3 regions of the Streptomyces sp. NPDC091376 genome follow, and region 1 is predicted to be linked to each of the others. Evidence: riboswitches for the same ligand, from Rfam matches in the RefSeq annotation. Region 1 holds a riboswitch; each other region holds the start of a gene.
The links. A riboswitch is a leader RNA that binds a small molecule or an ion and turns the genes downstream of it on or off. The one in region 1 is predicted to bind cyclic di-AMP.
Positions count from the first base shown of each region.

Region 2: another riboswitch for cyclic di-AMP. It lies ahead of ACIQMR_RS20865 (transglycosylase family protein); the one in region 1 lies ahead of ACIQMR_RS07715 (M23 family metallopeptidase).
Region 3: another riboswitch for cyclic di-AMP. It lies ahead of ACIQMR_RS11155 (peptidoglycan DD-metalloendopeptidase family protein); the one in region 1 lies ahead of ACIQMR_RS07715 (M23 family metallopeptidase).

Region 1 covers NZ_JBIVUF010000002.1:730,300-735,468, forward strand. The annotation lists gene ACIQMR_RS07705 (TipAS antibiotic-recognition domain-containing protein) at 1-309, shown strand, start outside; gene ACIQMR_RS07710 (PP2C family protein-serine/threonine phosphatase) at 584-1,726, shown strand; cyclic di-AMP (ydaO/yuaA leader) riboswitch at 1,974-2,109, shown strand; gene ACIQMR_RS07715 (M23 family metallopeptidase) at 2,121-3,167, shown strand; gene ACIQMR_RS07720 (PrsW family intramembrane metalloprotease) at 3,479-4,807, opposite strand; gene trmB (tRNA (guanosine(46)-N7)-methyltransferase TrmB) at 4,933-5,169, opposite strand, start outside.
Region 2 covers NZ_JBIVUF010000009.1:110,986-116,154, forward strand. The annotation lists gene ACIQMR_RS20855 (septum formation initiator family protein) at 1-16, opposite strand, end outside; gene eno (phosphopyruvate hydratase) at 103-1,389, opposite strand; gene ACIQMR_RS20865 (transglycosylase family protein) at 1,612-2,265, opposite strand; cyclic di-AMP (ydaO/yuaA leader) riboswitch at 2,269-2,433, opposite strand; gene ACIQMR_RS20870 (transglycosylase family protein) at 2,691-3,635, opposite strand; gene ACIQMR_RS20875 (cytochrome P450) at 3,793-5,049, opposite strand; gene ACIQMR_RS20880 (Uma2 family endonuclease) at 5,146-5,169, shown strand, end outside.
Region 3 covers NZ_JBIVUF010000004.1:237,659-242,827, reverse strand. The annotation lists gene ACIQMR_RS11170 (STM4012 family radical SAM protein) at 1-475, shown strand, start outside; gene ACIQMR_RS11165 (STM4011 family radical SAM protein) at 483-1,331, shown strand; gene ACIQMR_RS11160 (SGNH/GDSL hydrolase family protein) at 1,356-2,147, opposite strand; gene ACIQMR_RS11155 (peptidoglycan DD-metalloendopeptidase family protein) at 2,358-3,371, opposite strand; cyclic di-AMP (ydaO/yuaA leader) riboswitch at 3,376-3,529, opposite strand; partial or broken gene ACIQMR_RS11150 (GH36 C-terminal domain-containing protein) at 4,039-4,482, opposite strand; gene ACIQMR_RS11145 (hypothetical protein) at 4,455-4,664, opposite strand; gene ACIQMR_RS11140 (tyrosine-protein phosphatase) at 4,882-5,169, shown strand, end outside.

The sequences.
Region 1 (5,169 bases):
CGCTCGCTGAGCGCGCAGGAGAAGAAGGCGTTCCAGGACCGTCAGCTCGCGATCGCCCGTGATTTCGGCCAGGCTCTGAAGGACGGGCTCCCGCCGGACAGCGACGAGGTTCAGGCGATCGCGCAGCGGCACTGCGAGTGGCTGTCGGTGACGGCCGCACCGACCAGGTCGTACGTCATCGGGCTCGGTGAGATGTACGTCGCCGATCCGCGCTTCACGGCGAACTACGACCGGCACGGGGACGGGACGGCGGTCTTCGTCCGCGATGCGATCACGATCTACGCGGAGCGCAATCTCAGCGACGACTGAGCCGCGCCACGTGTGGGTGTCACCAGGAGGGCCCCCTGGTGACGTCGGCACGGCCGGCAGCACGCCGACAGCACGGACGACGGCGTGGCACAACGGCATGGCACATCGACACGGACAACGGCATGGCACGTCGGCACGGTCAGGGGCAAAATGGCACAGCCGCCGGCCGCTGGTCCGGTTGGCCGATGGCGATTCGTCGTGCGGTGCGGTTACGGCCAGCCTGGAGAGGGCGCGGTACCGTCCGCAGCCGGGCGGACCTGGCAGGAGACCACTGGTGGGGCAACGAGAACGCGACGAACGACCGCGGCGCAACGGTGGCCGTAAGGTCGTCGGAGCGTTGCCGGTGCTGCTGATCGTGGCCGGGGTCTTCTTCGATCTGGGCACCCCGGAGTCGTTCACCGCCTCGCCTCTCTTCGCCGCGGCGCCACTGGTCGCCGCTCCCTTCTTCTCCGCTCTCTACACGCTGCTGACGGGCGTCGCCTCCGTCGCCACGGTGGCCGGGCTCCACGCCTACAACAGCAGGGCCGGCGAGATCCCTGCCGTGACGGAGCTGCTGACCGTGTTCACGGTCTCCGTGCTGGCCCTCTTCATCAACCACGTCGTACGCCGCAGCGGCGAACGCCTCGCGTCGGCGCGGGTCATCGCGGAAGCCGCGCAGCGGGCCGTGCTGCCCACGCCGGACGAACGGATCGGCGGGCTCCTGGTCGCGGCGCGGTACGAGGCGGCGCAGCGGGACGCCTTCATCGGGGGAGACCTGTACGCCGTGCAGGAGACTCCCCACGGGGTGCGGCTGGTCGTCGGCGACGTACGGGGGAAGGGGCTGGACGCGGTCGAGGCGGTGGCCGTGGTGCTCGGGGCGTTCCGGGAGGCCGCAGAACAGGAGTCCTCGCTGGAGGGTGTCGCCCAGCGGCTGGAGCGGGCGCTGGCGCGCGCGGGCACGGGGCGCTCCGGGTTCGACGCGTTCGAGGGTTTCACCACCGCGGTGCTCGCGGAGATCCCGCACGGGAGCGGCCTGGTCAGGATCGTCAACCGGGGTCATCCGCCGCCGCTGCTGCTGGGCGCGGACGGTGGGCTGGAGGTGCTGGAGCCGCCCGAGCGTGCCCTGCCGCTCGGCATGGGCGACCTGGACGCGTGGCCGGACCGGGCGTACGAGACCCCCTACCTGCCCGGTGCCACGCTCCTCCTCTACACGGACGGCCTGTCGGAGGCGCGGGACAGGCAGGGTGCTTTCTACGATCCGCGCACACGGCTGAGCGGCCGGATCTTTCCCGGGCCGGAGGAGCTGCTGGACGCGGTCGTCGAGGACGTACGGCGGCATACGCGCGGCAGGTCGACGGACGACATGGCGCTGCTCGCGGTCGGGCGGCCGGGGGAGCGCCAGCCGGAGCGGCGCAGGACGATGCCCGTCGTCCCGTGACCCGTGCGGTGGAGGGGGCGCCACGGACCGTGATCGAAGGACACCGCTCCGCATAACATTTGATACACCGTCAGGAAAGTCGGGTGGATCGAGGGTTGGTCAACTTGCCCGATTCGATCCTCTTGTTGCTGGTAAGTCCAGGCCAAAGTCGTTAACGATCAGTGGGAACGGCTTGGAATCCGACCTCGGTGTCTATTAACGTTCGATAACGCAGCGCGGTCGTCCCAGCCGTCGCAAGAGACGGCACCGTGCGCATGCGCCGAATTCCGCAAGGGAACCGGGGAACCACCAATTGGGGTGAATCGGGCACTTCATCGTGCTCGTAGGAGACCTTCCTGCTCCGAACCCGTCAGCTAACCCGGTAGGCGAGAAGGAAGGAAAGGAGCACGCCTCCGTGGCGTCCAACGAGCCTGCCCTCCAAGAGCCTCCCACCACACAGTGGGTCCCGAGCGACCAGTGGACACCGGCCACCGGGGCGGAGGAGTGGAACCCGACCGAGGAATCGGTCCGTCCGGTCCGTGGCAGGCACCGCGTCGTCAAGCAGCGCAACGGACTGGCCCGGAGCTCCACCGTTCTCGGCGTCGGCGTCATAGCCGCGGTCGGCGCGGGCGGCATCGCCACCGCGCAGGACAAGCCGGCCGTCTCCATCTCGCTCCCCGACGCCATCACGGACAACCTCCCGGACCCCGGATCGCTACCCGGCGTGGGCTCCTTCATGTCGGACGACTCCGACCAGGACGCCGGGAACGACGCACCGCTCACCGCCTTCGCCGCCTCCGAATCGGCGGCGGACAGCGCCCAGGGCGCCGGTGACGCGGGCGAGGCGCTGCGCGCCCGGATCCTCCAGCAGGCCGAGCAGCAGCAGGCCGCCGCCGAGGCCGAGGTGAAGGCGGCCGCCGAGAAGGCCGCCGCGGAGAAGGCAGCCGCCGAGGCGAAGAAGCAGCAGACCGAGGCCGCCGAAGTGGCCGCAGAGGCGAAGGCGAAGGCCGAGGCCGAGGCCGCGCGCAAGGCGGAGGCCGAGCGCCTCGCCAAGCTCGCCGCGAGCTACTCGCTGCCGACCTCGTCGTACACGCTCACCTCCACCTTCGGGCAGTCCGGTTCCATGTGGTCCTCCGGCTACCACACGGGTCTCGACTTCGCGGCCCCGACCGGTACGCCCGTCAAGGCCGTTCACGGCGGGACCATCAAGTCGGCGGGCTGGTCCGGTTCGTACGGCTACCGCATCGTGCTCGAGCTCGAGGACGGCAGCGAGGTCTGGTACTGCCACCTGTCGTCGATGACCGTCGGCGTGGGGCAGAAGGTCTCCACGTCGGAGACCATCGGGCGCGTTGGCGCCACCGGCAACGTCACCGGCCCGCACCTGCACCTGGAGGTGCACACGGCGGGCGGCGACGGCGTGGACCCGGCGGCGTGGCTGCGCGGCAAGGGCCTCTCTGTCTGAGGGCCTTCCGGCCAAGGGTCTCTGCGTCCGGGGCCTCTGCGTCCGGGGTCTCTGCGTCCGGGGTCTCTGCGTCCGAGGGCTCTCCGGCCAAGGATTGTGAAGGCATCTCCCTCTCTGTGCTCTTCCGGGTCGGCTTCCGGCCGCCCGAGGTCGCGGCCCGGTTCCGGTTCTTGCCGGACCGGGCCGCACCCGTGTGCGTACGCGTACTCGTCCTCCCCCAAGTCGCCGGCGGCCCTGGCGCACTCCCCCCGACGCCTGGGTCGCCGGTCCGCCGTGCCCGGACGCCATGCCGCGAGGACGGCCCGAAGGGCCTAGCCGCGGTACGGGTTGTAGCCCCCGTAGTCCAGATACGGGGGCGGCTGCCAGACCCGGCCCGTCGCGCGGGCCGCGTACGTCAGGGCGGGGCCCGCCACGTCCCTGCGCTGCCAGAGGTGGTGGAGCAGCTCCTGCTCACGAGCGACGAAGTCCGTGCCCGCCGCGCCCCGATGGGCCCGGTGCCGCAGAAAGGCCAGGGAGGTCGCGAAGACCTCGTACTCGGAGACGGCGCGGGCGGCCTCCCGGCCTTGCGTACGGCCCGCCATGTCACGGGCCATCGTGCGGGCCCGCATGGAGGACAGGGCGTGCGGCTCGGCCGGGGCGAGCCAGCCCGCCGCCGCGTACGCGGGCAGTTCGGCCGCGACCGTGCGCAGCTCGCGCTGCCGGGTCCAGACCGCCAGCCAGGTCAGCAGGCCGAAGGCCGGCACCATGAACGCCGCGTACACGGCGTAGAAGCCCCACGGGCCGAAAGCCCCTGAGCCGTTCCACAGCGCGTGCATGCCGATGGAGAGGACGAGGCCCAGCAGGGGCAGCACGGTCCTGCGGAACTTCCGGCGCTGTGCGCCGGCGGCGGCGAGGCCGAAGCCGATGCCCGTCAGCACGGTGAAGAGCGGATGGGCGAACGGCGACATCACGATCCGCACGAAGAACGTCGCGGCCGTGACGGAGGCGAAACCGGACGCGCCGATCTGCTGGTCCTCCCCGAAGGCGGTGCCGAGATACAGGATGTTCTCGGTGAAGGCGAAGCCGGTCGCGGTGAAGCCGGCGACGACGACTCCGTCGACGACGCCGGTGAAGTCCCGTCTTCGGAAGAGGAAGATGAGCAGCACGGCCGTCGCCTTGGCGCTCTCCTCGACCACGGGGGCGATGACGGTTGCGCCGATCGTGTCCGCGTGCGTGGGGTCGGCCGTGGCGGTGGCTATCCACTGGGTCGCGAACGAGTTCGCGATGATCGCCACGAGGGCGGCCGCGCAGGCGCCCCAGGCGAAGGCGAAGAGGAGGTTCCGCCAGGGACCCGGCTCGACGCGGTCCAGCCAGCGGAACGCCGCCATCAGCAGCGGTACCGGCAGCACGGCGAGGCCGAGGCCGACGAGGAAGCCTTCGGTACCGGTCTGTTCTCGCACCAGCGCGAGGATGACCAGACCGGACAGCGCGAGCAGCGTGATCAGGGTCCCGGCGCGCACGGCCTTGCTGCGCCAGAAGTCACGGCGCGGCTTGTACCGCCAGCGCGCACGCTCCGGTACGGCGTCGAACAGCGGCTGTTCGTCGCACGTCGGAACGTCGGGGCGGGCGGCCGGTTGCGGCTGCGGGGACCAGTCGGACACCAGACGACCCTAACGAGCACCACCGACACCGCGCGACGGCGATACCGCCGTTGGGCCTCCTCCGGCCATGGCCCACAGCGTCCGTGCGGCGCCGCCGCCCGGCCCGGCGCGGTCAGCCCGCGCGGTCAGCCGGCGCGGCGGAAGAGCAGGTCGTGCACCACGTGGCCCTTGTCGAGGCCCTGGCCCTCGAAGCGGGTCAGGGGGCGGAACGCCGGACGGGGGGCGTAGCCGCCGGCCGGTTCGGTGTTGTCGAAGTCGGGGTGGGCGGTGAGGACCTCGAGCATCTGCTCGGCGTACGGCTCCCAGTCGGTCGCGCAGTGCAGGACCGCACCCGGCTTCATCCGGCTCGCGGCGAGGGTGAG
Region 2 (5,169 bases), on a different contig from region 1:
ACCGGTCCCGGGCCATGTGTGCGCCTCCCCATTACGTGCGTACGTCCCCGCACACGGTACGGGACCGCGTGCGGGGACGTACGTATCTACCGGTCTGCGGGCTCAGCCCTTGAAACGCGGGAACGCGCTGCGGCCGGCGTACTCCGCCGCGTCGTCGAGGATCTCCTCGATGCGCAGCAGCTGGTTGTACTTGGCGACGCGCTCGGAGCGGGCCGGGGCGCCGGTCTTGATCTGGCCGCAGTTGGTGGCGACGGCCAGGTCGGCGATGGTGACGTCCTCGGTCTCGCCGGAGCGGTGGGACATCATGCACTTGAAGCCGCTGCGCTGGGCCAGCTCGACGGCGTCCAGGGTCTCGGTCAGCGAACCGATCTGGTTGACCTTGACCAGGAGCGCGTTGGCGGCGCCGTCCTCGATGCCGCGGGCGAGGCGCTCCGGGTTGGTGACGAACAGGTCGTCGCCGACCAGCTGCACCTTGGAGCCGAGCTTGTCGGTGATGACCTTCCAGCCGGCCCAGTCGTCCTCGAACAGCGGGTCCTCGATGGAGACCAGCGGGTAGGCGGCGACGAGCTCCTCGTAGTACTCGGTCATCTCCGCGGCCGAGCGGGACTTGCCCTCGAACTCGTAGGAGCCGTCCTTGTAGAACTCGGAGGCGGCGACGTCGAGCGCGAGCGCGATGTCCCTGCCGGGCGCGTAGCCGGCCTGCTTGATGGCCTCGAGGATGAGGTCGAGGGCCTCGCGGTTGGAGCCGAGGTTCGGGGCGAAGCCGCCCTCGTCGCCGAGGCCGGTCGACAGGCCCTTCTCCTTCAGCACCTTCTTCAGGGTGTGGTAGACCTCGGTGCCCCAGCGCAGGGCCTCGGAGAAGGACTCCGCGCCGACGGGCGCGATCATGAACTCCTGGATGTCCACGTTGGAGTCGGCGTGCGAGCCGCCGTTCAGGATGTTCATCATCGGAACGGGCAGCAGGTGCGCGTTCGGGCCGCCGAGGTAGCGGAACAGCGGGAGGTCGGAGGCCTCGGACGCGGCGTGCGCGACGGCGAGGGAGACACCGAGGATGGCGTTGGCGCCGAGGGAGGACTTGTCCGGGGTGGCGTCCAGGTCGAACATCGCCTGGTCGATCAGGCGCTGCTCGGTGGCGTCGTACCCGACGAGCTCCGGGCCGATCTGCTCGATGACGGCGAGGACGGCCTTCTCGACACCCTTGCCCATGTAGCGGTTCTGGTCACCGTCGCGGAGCTCGAGGGCCTCGAACGCACCGGTGGACGCACCGGACGGAACGGCAGCACGGCCGGTGCTGCCGTCGTCGAGGCCGACCTCGACCTCGACCGTGGGGTTGCCTCGGGAGTCCAGGATTTCCCGGGCTACGACGACGTCGATGGACGGCACGAGCATCTCCTTCTGGGATGTGACGCTGAATGTGACGCATGCGGAGCAGGGTCAGTGCAGGGTCTCTTTGGCCTTGCGACAAGAGCCTAACCGCCCCACGCGCATCGGCCTGCCGCTGCCCGCCCCGTGGGACGAAAAAGGGGAACAAACAGACAGAAACCCCGGCCCGGCGCGTACGGGGGATGGCGCGCCGGGCCGGGGAGCCGGGGGGACGGGGGTGCGGACCCGTCAGCTCAGGTGGAGCTTCTGGCCGGGGTGAATGACGTTCGCGTCCTCGACGATGTCCTTGTTCAGCTCGAACAGCTTCTGCCAGCCGCCCTTGGCCTTCTCGGCCTCGGCGATCTTGCTGAGGGTGTCGCCGGCCTTGACCGTGTACTCGCCGTCGCCCTTCTTGACCGGGGCGGCGGGGCGCTCGGAGCGGGTGGTCGGGACCTCGGCGCGCTTCGGGGCGGGGGCCTTGGCCTTGGGCTCGGCGGCCTTCGGGGCGGCCGGGGCGGCACCGTTGTACGCGGCGTCGGACAGGCCCACGCCACAGTGCGGCCAGGCACCCTTGCCCTGGCCGTCGAGGACCTTCTCGGCTATCTCGATCTGCTGGGCCTTCGAGGCCTGGGCGGCGGTCTGGGCGTAGGCGGTGCCGCCGTACGCGGCCCAGGTGGAGGCCGAGAACTGCAGGCCGCCGTAGTAGCCGTTGCCGGTGTTGATCGACCAGTTGCCGCCGGACTCGCACTGGGCGACGGCGTCCCACTCGGAGGCGGTGGCGGCGGACGCCGTACCGGAGGCCATCAGCGGGGCGGCGATGGCCGCACCGGTGACACCGGCGAGCGTGGCGATACGAGTGGCCTTGGACGGGCGACGGTGCTTGCCCTTGCCGGAAAGCAGCATGGAACTTCTCCTCACCGACGCCTGCGAGGTGAGCTGTCGGGTTCGGGCCATGTGAGTTGCCCGGCCGCGCGAGGTTCGCGCGGCTCCACCCCAAGCCGGTTCCGCCCCAAAGGGCGGGCCCGGCACTTACCTTGGGTCCCCCGCTCCTGCCTTCGGCGCTTGCGCGACGACTGTTCCCGGCGGCCGCCGGCAGGATTCGGCGTGCGGTCGTCGGGGCCCGCATTGGCGAGCGGTTCAGACCGTAAACGCACTTCTCCCCGATGTTCAAAGTCGAACATCGGGGAGAAACCACACCTATTTGACGCGGAGGGATGTCCGTTTTCGCAGGTGAGAGGCGTGATGACCGGAGTTGGCCGACGAGACGCGCCAGTTGACACGAAGAGACTCATGTCTCACTTGCGCAGAACCGGACATAAGCGCCCGAACTACTCCTTCAACTGCCCCTGCCCCAGGCCCAGATCGAGGCTCTGGCCAGGCAGGATGAGATCGGCGTCGGAGCCGACGACTTCCTGGTTCGCCTCGTAGAGCGCGGGCCAGCCGCCGGGCACCTCGTTCACGTCGGCGATCGACCACAGGTTGTCGCCGGGACGGACGGTGTACTCATCTCCCGCGGCGGCGCCGTCTCGTGCCGATGCGTCATCTCGTGAGGCATGACGACCGGAATTACGGTCATTGCCCGAATTGCCCGTCTCGTCCTCATCGGCGGCGCCACCGCGATGCTTTCCGGAGCCCGTGTCCGCGGCTGCGTCCTCGCCGCCCGAGGCGTCCGCACTCTTGCCGGAGCCGGCCGGGGTGGAAGGCCCGTCCGAAGCGTCCGCGGGCTTCTCGGCCGTCGGCGAACCGTTCGAGGCGCCGGAACCGGACGGGGCGGGGGCGTCGGTGTCCGGCGCGGGCGTCGTGCCCGCCCCGTCACCGAAGGAGGGGCTCTTCGTGCCACCGTTCTGCGGCGTGGCGGAGGCGTCCCCGCCGGCCGGCTCGGTGCCGCCCCCCAGGAGGCCGGTGACGAGACCGGTGATCTCCCCGCAGCTCGGCCAGGCGGAGTCACCCTGGGCGGACAGCACCGCCTCGGCCACCGTGATCTGCTGGGCGCGGCTGGCGAGGTCGGCGCGCGGCGCGTAGGCCGTCCCGCCGTACGCCTCCCAGGTCTCCTGGGACATCTGCAGGCCGCCGTAGTAACCGTTGCCGAGGTCGGCGCTCCACACGCCGCCGCTCTCGCAGTCCGCGACGCGGTCCCAGGTGGCGGAGTCCGCGGCGGAGGCGGCGCCTGCGCCGAGCAGTGGGATGGCGATGGCCGATCCGGTCACCCCTGCCGCGACGATGAGAGCGGGGGCCTGACGAGGTCGGCGGTGTCGGCCGTTCCCGGAGCGCATGCGGTGTGCCTTCCGTGTGACAACAGAAAACCCACGGGTCCCACGAGTCTGTTGATTCGGCAAGGACCCCGAGTCGGGGTGAACGTAGCCCCACTCGAACGTCAGTCACAAGTCGGTGCAGCGGAGATCACGTGAAAGTCACAATCCTGACGACTCGTCAGCTCTTGATGGCGGTGAACTCAACGGGCAGAGTGCGCAATCCACGCATGATGAGCCCCCCACGCCACCGCAAATCGGAAGGATCCACCGCAAGCCGCAAGTCGGGCAACCTGGTGAGCAGGGTCGCGAGCGCGGTCTGCCCTTCGAGCCGCGCGAGCGGCGCGCCCAGGCAGTAGTGGATGCCGTGCCCGTACCCGAGGTGCTGGTTGTCCCGGCGGGCCAGGTCGAGGGTGTCGGGGTCCGGGAAGCGCTCGGGGTCGCGGTCGGCGGCGGCGAGCACGACGAGGACCGGATCGCCGGCGCCGATGTCCTGCCCGCCGAGCGTGAGCGGCTCGGTCGCGAACCGCCACGTGGCGAGCTCCACGGGCCCGTCGTAGCGCAGCAGCTCCTCGACCCCGGTTTCGAGCAGCCCGGTGTCGCCCGCGGCCAGGGACGACTGGAGACGGGCGCGCTGGTCCGGATCGCGCAGCAGGGCGTAGGTGCCGTTGCCGATCAGGTTGACGGTGGTCTCGAAGCCGGCGAAGAGGAGGATGAAGGCCATCGCGGCGGCCTCGTTCTCCGTGAGGTGCTCGCCGTGGTCGCTCGCCCGGATGAGCCCGGAAATCAGGTCGTCACCGGGGTCCTCCCGCTTACGGTGGATCAGCTCGGCGAGATAGCCGCGCATCTTCTTCACCGACCGCGCCACCCCGCCGCGCGGACCGCCCCCGTGACGGATCATCATCCCGGCCCAGTCACGGAAGTCGTCCTGGTCCTCGGCGGGGACGCCGAGCATGTCGCAGATGGCGTAGATGGGGAGCGGGAACGCGAACTCATGGATGAGGTCCGCGCTGCCCCGCTCGGCGAAGCCGTCGATGAGACGGTCCGTCAATTCCTGTACGCGCGGCGCGAACTCGGCCACGCGGCGTGGCGTGAACGCCTTGGAGACGAGCCGGCGCAGCCGGGTGTGGTCGGGCGGATCGATGTTCAGCAGATGCGTCATCAGCTCCGCCTTGCGCTCGCCCGGGATGCCCGTCTTCCCCTTCGCGTGCGCGGGCTCGTCGTGATGCGCGGGATTCTTGCTGAGCCGCTGGTCCGCCAGCGCCTGCCGCGCGTCCGCGTACCGGGTCACCAGCCAGGCCTCGACCCCACTGGGGAGCCGGGTCCTGTGCACGGGCGCGTGCTCGCGGAGCCAGGCGTAGGCGGGGTACGGGTCGGTGGCGAACTCCCAGGTGAAGAGCTCGGGGGCGCCGGGGACGCCGGACGGCTGGTCGTGCATGGGTCGACGGTATCCCGCGCGGAGCGGGTCACCTGTTCGGCGGACCTCCCGGCGTTCCGCCCGGGTAGGCCGACCGTACGCGCCAGACTCAGTCGCATGAGAGCGCTGACCGGCCGCGAG
Region 3 (5,169 bases), on a different contig from region 1:
CGGCCCGGACGCGGCACTCGGCGGCCCGGACGACCACGCCTGCCAGACCGACGGCATGATCGGCCTCGGCTGCGGGGCCCGTTCGTACACCTCGGGGCTGCACTACTCCTTCGACTACGCCGTCGACATGCGCCGGATACGCACGATCATCGACGACTACACGGCCACGGAGGACTTCACCCGTGCCGAGGTCGGCCGGCGGATCGACACCGACGAGGCGCGCCGCCGCCATCTGCTCCAGTCGCTGTTGCAGGCCCGGGGGATGGAGGTGGCCGAGTACCGGACACGGTTCGGCACCGCGCCGGCGGACGACTTCCCGGCCGAGCTGGCCGCCTTCGCCGATCGCGGCTGGCTGGAGGAGAACGGCGGACTGCTGCGGCTCACTGCGGAGGGGCTGGCGTACTCCGACGCCCTGGGCCCCGCGTTGTTCTCCCCCGCCGTACGGGCCGCGATGGCCGCGTACGAGGCGAAGTGAGGCGCACATGGACCTGACCGTGCTGTACCGGGGGCCGCTGGCCTCCTGCGACTACGACTGCCCCTACTGCCCGTTCGCCAAGCGCCGTGACAGCCGGGAGCAGCTGCGGGCCGACCGTGACGCGCTGGAGCGGTTCGCGGGCTGGGCGGCGGCGCGGCAGGCGGAGGACCGGCTGTCGGTGCTCTTCACGCCCTGGGGCGAGGGCCTGGTGCGCTCCTGGTACCGGCGCACGCTGGCCGAGCTGTCCCGGCTGCCGCACATCCGCCGCGTCGCCGTCCAGACGAACCTGAGCTGCCGTACGGACTGGCTGGCGGAAGCCGATCCGGAGACCCTGGCGCTGTGGTGCACGTACCACCCGGGTCAGACGCCCTACGACCGCTTCCTCGGCAAGTGCCGTGAACTGTCGGCGCGCGGCATCAGGTTCAGTGTCGGGATCGTCGGCTTCGAGGAGCATCTTGAGGCCGCCCGCCGGCTGCGGGCCGATCTCCCGGGGCACGTCTATCTGTGGGTCAACGCGGCGGAGGGGCGTGACTACACGGACGAGGAGGCCGCCCGCTGGACGGCGCTCGACCCGCTCTTCCCGTACAGCCGCCATCCGCACCGCTCGGCCGGTCTGCCGTGCCGTACGGGCGAGTCGGTGATCTCGGTCGACGGTGACGGGACGGTGCGGCGCTGCCACTTCGTCCCGGCCGAGCTGGGCAATCTCTACGACGGCTCGTACCGGGCGGCGCTGCGGCCGCGCGCCTGCCCGCTCGCGGTGTGCGACTGTCACATCGGCTATGTCCATCTGGAGTCGCTGCCGCTATACGACGTGTTCGCGGGCGGGGTCCTGGAGAGGATCCCCGCCTCCGTGTAAGAGACGTGCCCGGAGAGATGGAACTCAGAGCGGAAGCAGGTCCGGGCGCTTGGGCTCCACATGGTCACCGGACGATTCGCCCCGCAGCCGACGGCCGATCCATGGCACGAGGTACTCGCGCGCCCACTGGATGTCGTCGCGGCGGACTTCGAGCGTGCCGCGCGGCGGCAGCGGCGGCCACGGCTGGTCCGGGTCTGCGGGCACGTCCAGGCCGAGCACCTGGGCGGCGCGCAGTGCCACACGCGTGTGGCCCTCGGCCGAGAGGTGCAGCCGGTCGTCGTCCCAGGCACGTCTGTCCTGGACGGACTTGAGCGACCAGAGGTCGAGGACGGGGCAGTCGTAGCGGTCGGCGATGGCGCGGACGTGCGCGGTGTACGTGGCGATCTTGCCGCGCAGATGGCGCAGGACGGGCACGTCGCGGGTGTCGAACCCCGTCGTCACCATGACGGTGCCGACGGAGGCGGCGAGTTCGGCGACCGCCCGTTCGAAGCGCTCCGCGACGTCGTCCGGGTCGCTGCCCGGCCGGATGATGTCGTTGCCGCCCGCGCAGAACGTCACCAGATCGGGGGCGAGTTCCTTCGCTCGCGGGACCTGTTCCTCGACGATCTGGTCCAGGAGCCTGCCGCGTACGGCGAGATTGGCGTAGCGGAAGGTGTGTTCCGGCACGCGGTCGTCCAGCAGGACCGCGAGGCGGTCCGCCCATCCGACGAACTGTCCGCCGGGTCCCGCGTCTCCGACCCCCTCGGTGAAACTGTCACCGATCGCCGCGTACGACCCGAATGAGCCCTTTGTTCTTGATCGCGAATCGTCTGCCACGTCGAGTCATCTTTCCTGGTGAGAAGTGACCTACGCCACCGTAGGGAGGGGTTGACGGGGCGTGATATAGACCACCAGGTCAGTTTTCGGCAAAGCGGGAATAGGCGGGGACCCGTAAAGACGCGGGCGTCCGCCGGCCCCTGCGCGGGGCCGGCGGACGGAGTTGCGCGGCGTCGGGTTCGGGACGCCGCGTCAGGTTCGGGACGCGCGTCAGATCGAGACACCGTGCTGGCGCAGGTAGGCCAGCGGGTCGATGTCCGAGCCGTAGCTCGGGCTCGTGCGGATCTCGAAGTGAAGGTGCGGACCGGAGGAGTTGCCGGTGGAGCCGGACAGCCCGATCTGCTGGCCGCCGGTGACACCGTCACCGGACGCGACGGACAGCTGGGAGAGATGGGCGTACTGCGAGTACGTTCCGTCGCCGTGCTTGATGACGACCTCGTTGCCGTACGCACCGCTCCAGCCGGCCGAGACGACGGTGCCCGGGCCGACCGACTTCACGGACGTACCCGTGGAGGCGACGAAGTCGACACCGGTGTGGTAGCCGCTGGACCACATGGAACCGGCGGTCTTGTACGCGGTGCCGATGCCACTGGTGACCGGGGCGAAGAAGCCCGAGGGCGCGGGGGCCTGGGCAGCGGCCGGAGCGGCCGCGGCACCGGCGGCGCGGTCGGCGGTGCGGGAGGCACGCTCGACGGAAGCGGCCGGCTTCTCGGCCTTCACGACCTTCTCCGCCTTCACGGCCTTCTCGGCCTTGGCGGCGGCCTTGTCGGCAGGCGCCTTCTTGGCGGGGGCCGCGGCCTTCCGCTCGGGCTTCGGCTGGACCTTCGCCTCACCCTGGGCCTTCGCCTTGCCGCCGAGGACGAGCTTCAGACCCGGGTGGATCAGCGAGGGGTCCGTACCGACGGCGGCGCGATTGTCGGCGTACAGCTTCTTCCAGCCGCCGCTGACGTTGTGCTCATCGGCGATCTTGGAGAGGTAGTCACCGGCCACGACCGTGTACGGCTTCGGCGCCTTGGGAGCCTGCGGCGCCTGCGGGGTGACGGCCTTGTGAGCGACCGAGGCGACCTGCTCGGGAATCGCGACGGGCGCGGACTTCTCGGCGGCGTGCGCACCGGCGGCGCCCATGAGCGGGAGCGCGATGGCGGCCCCGCCCGTTCCCGCGGCGACGAATCCGCGCGTGAACGGGCTGGTCCTCGGACGACGATGCTTACCCTTACCGGGCATGGCCAATTCCTCTCCGCCGCCTGCGAGGTGAGCTGTCGGGTTCGGGCTGGAGCTGCCCGGCCGCGCGACTCGCGCGACTTCACCCCAAGCCGTCCGGGGCTCCGGACGGCGTACTACCTGGGTCCCCCGCTCCTGCCACACGTGGGTGGGTGCGATATTCCGGACGGCGGCAGGATTGGGCGTTCCGACCGGATTGCGGTGACCGTAAGCGAGCCGGGTCGAAGTGAACAAGCCGTCTATTCCCCCCGGGAATCCCCCTACCGGATATCAGCGCACATTTCCCGGTCACGCTGCGTGGATTACGGATCTTCGATTCCCCCGGGAACAAGGGAGTTCGACCGCGGTGCACCACCACAGAACGTCACGGATATGATCCCGCTCACGGACGGATCCCCATCCCCTATTCAACCGGGGCGCGTTATACAAAAACACCCAATCCGGACACATCGCCCATTAGCGACAGAATGCAGCCAATGGCGCGCCCGGCCACGAAAAGGTGGCCCCTTTCCGTATGTGGAACCAATTCCGAACAACAGGTGAATTCGGCAATTCGACCGACGCTCCCCGGAACTCGCCACGGCACAGGCCGAGTTGTCCTCGAACCCGGTCGAGGACCTCCGCCCGGCGTCCCGTCAGGCCCGCTGTCCCGTCAGACCCGGCGCCCCCGTCAGACCCGGCGGGGCAGGCGGAGGACCATCGCGTCGAGGTCACCGCTGAGGCCGGTGGAGAAGCCGTGATGGAGGAGGACGGCGCCACGGTGGAGGCTGCCGGTGTCCAGGCACACGTACTCCGCCGGCCAGGCACCGTACTCTGCCGACGGGTCGAGTCCGCGCAGCGGGAGCCGCGGCGGACGCTCGCCGTGGCACTGGGCCTGCAGCCAGGCCAGTACGACGGCCTCGTCCCCGCGCGGATACGGCACCGCGCTCAGCCCGCCCTCCGGCGGCCGCAGCCGGTACAGCTCGCCGTGCTGGACGACCGGTCTGATCTTCTTGTAGAGCTCCACCCAGTCACGCGCCTCGGTCAGCGCGTCCTCGCTCCATGCGGTGAGGTCGCCGCCGATGCCGAGCACCCCGGCCATGGCGCTCACGAACCGGAAGCGCGCGGGCCGGACGAACCGGGGGCCGCCCTCGACGGGATACTCCTCGTGCCCGTCGAGCGGCGACTCGAGGGCCAGGAGGGAGGAAGCGGGTCCGCCGCGAGCGCCTCGGCGTCGGCCGGGCCGATCCGCGGTCCCCAGTGCAGATGCAGCAGCTCGTCCCGGTCGGTGAGGAGCAGCGCATAGCTGCTCGTCATCCCGGACAGAACCCAGATGCGACCGTCACCAACCGCCTCGATCACCCAGACCCCTCAAATTCGCACACGTCCGCACATCATCGGGCGCAATTCATCAGCGGGGCAACGGCCTTGCGGCCATGGGCCGAGATACTTGCCTGAGGAATCGATGTCGTAGGGTCAGCAGCGCGCCCCTTTGTCGGCGAGCAGCGCCGACCGCAGACACGGAGGAGCCCCCGTGACGCAGCAGCTGCCCCAGACCCCGCCGACCGAGCCCGAGCTGTCCGGGGTTCGCAACTTCCGGGACGTGGGCGGACTGCCGACCGTCGACGGGCACCGGACGCGCTACGGACGGCTCTTCCGCAGCGGCCATCTCGCGCACGCGACCGGCAGCGACGCCGCCTTCCTCGGCTCGCTCGGGCTCCACACGATCTTCGACTTCCGCAATGCGGCGGACCACAAGCTGGAGGGCCCGGACGTCGAGCTGCCCGGTGTGCGCAACGTGAACATCCCGCTGTCCGACCCG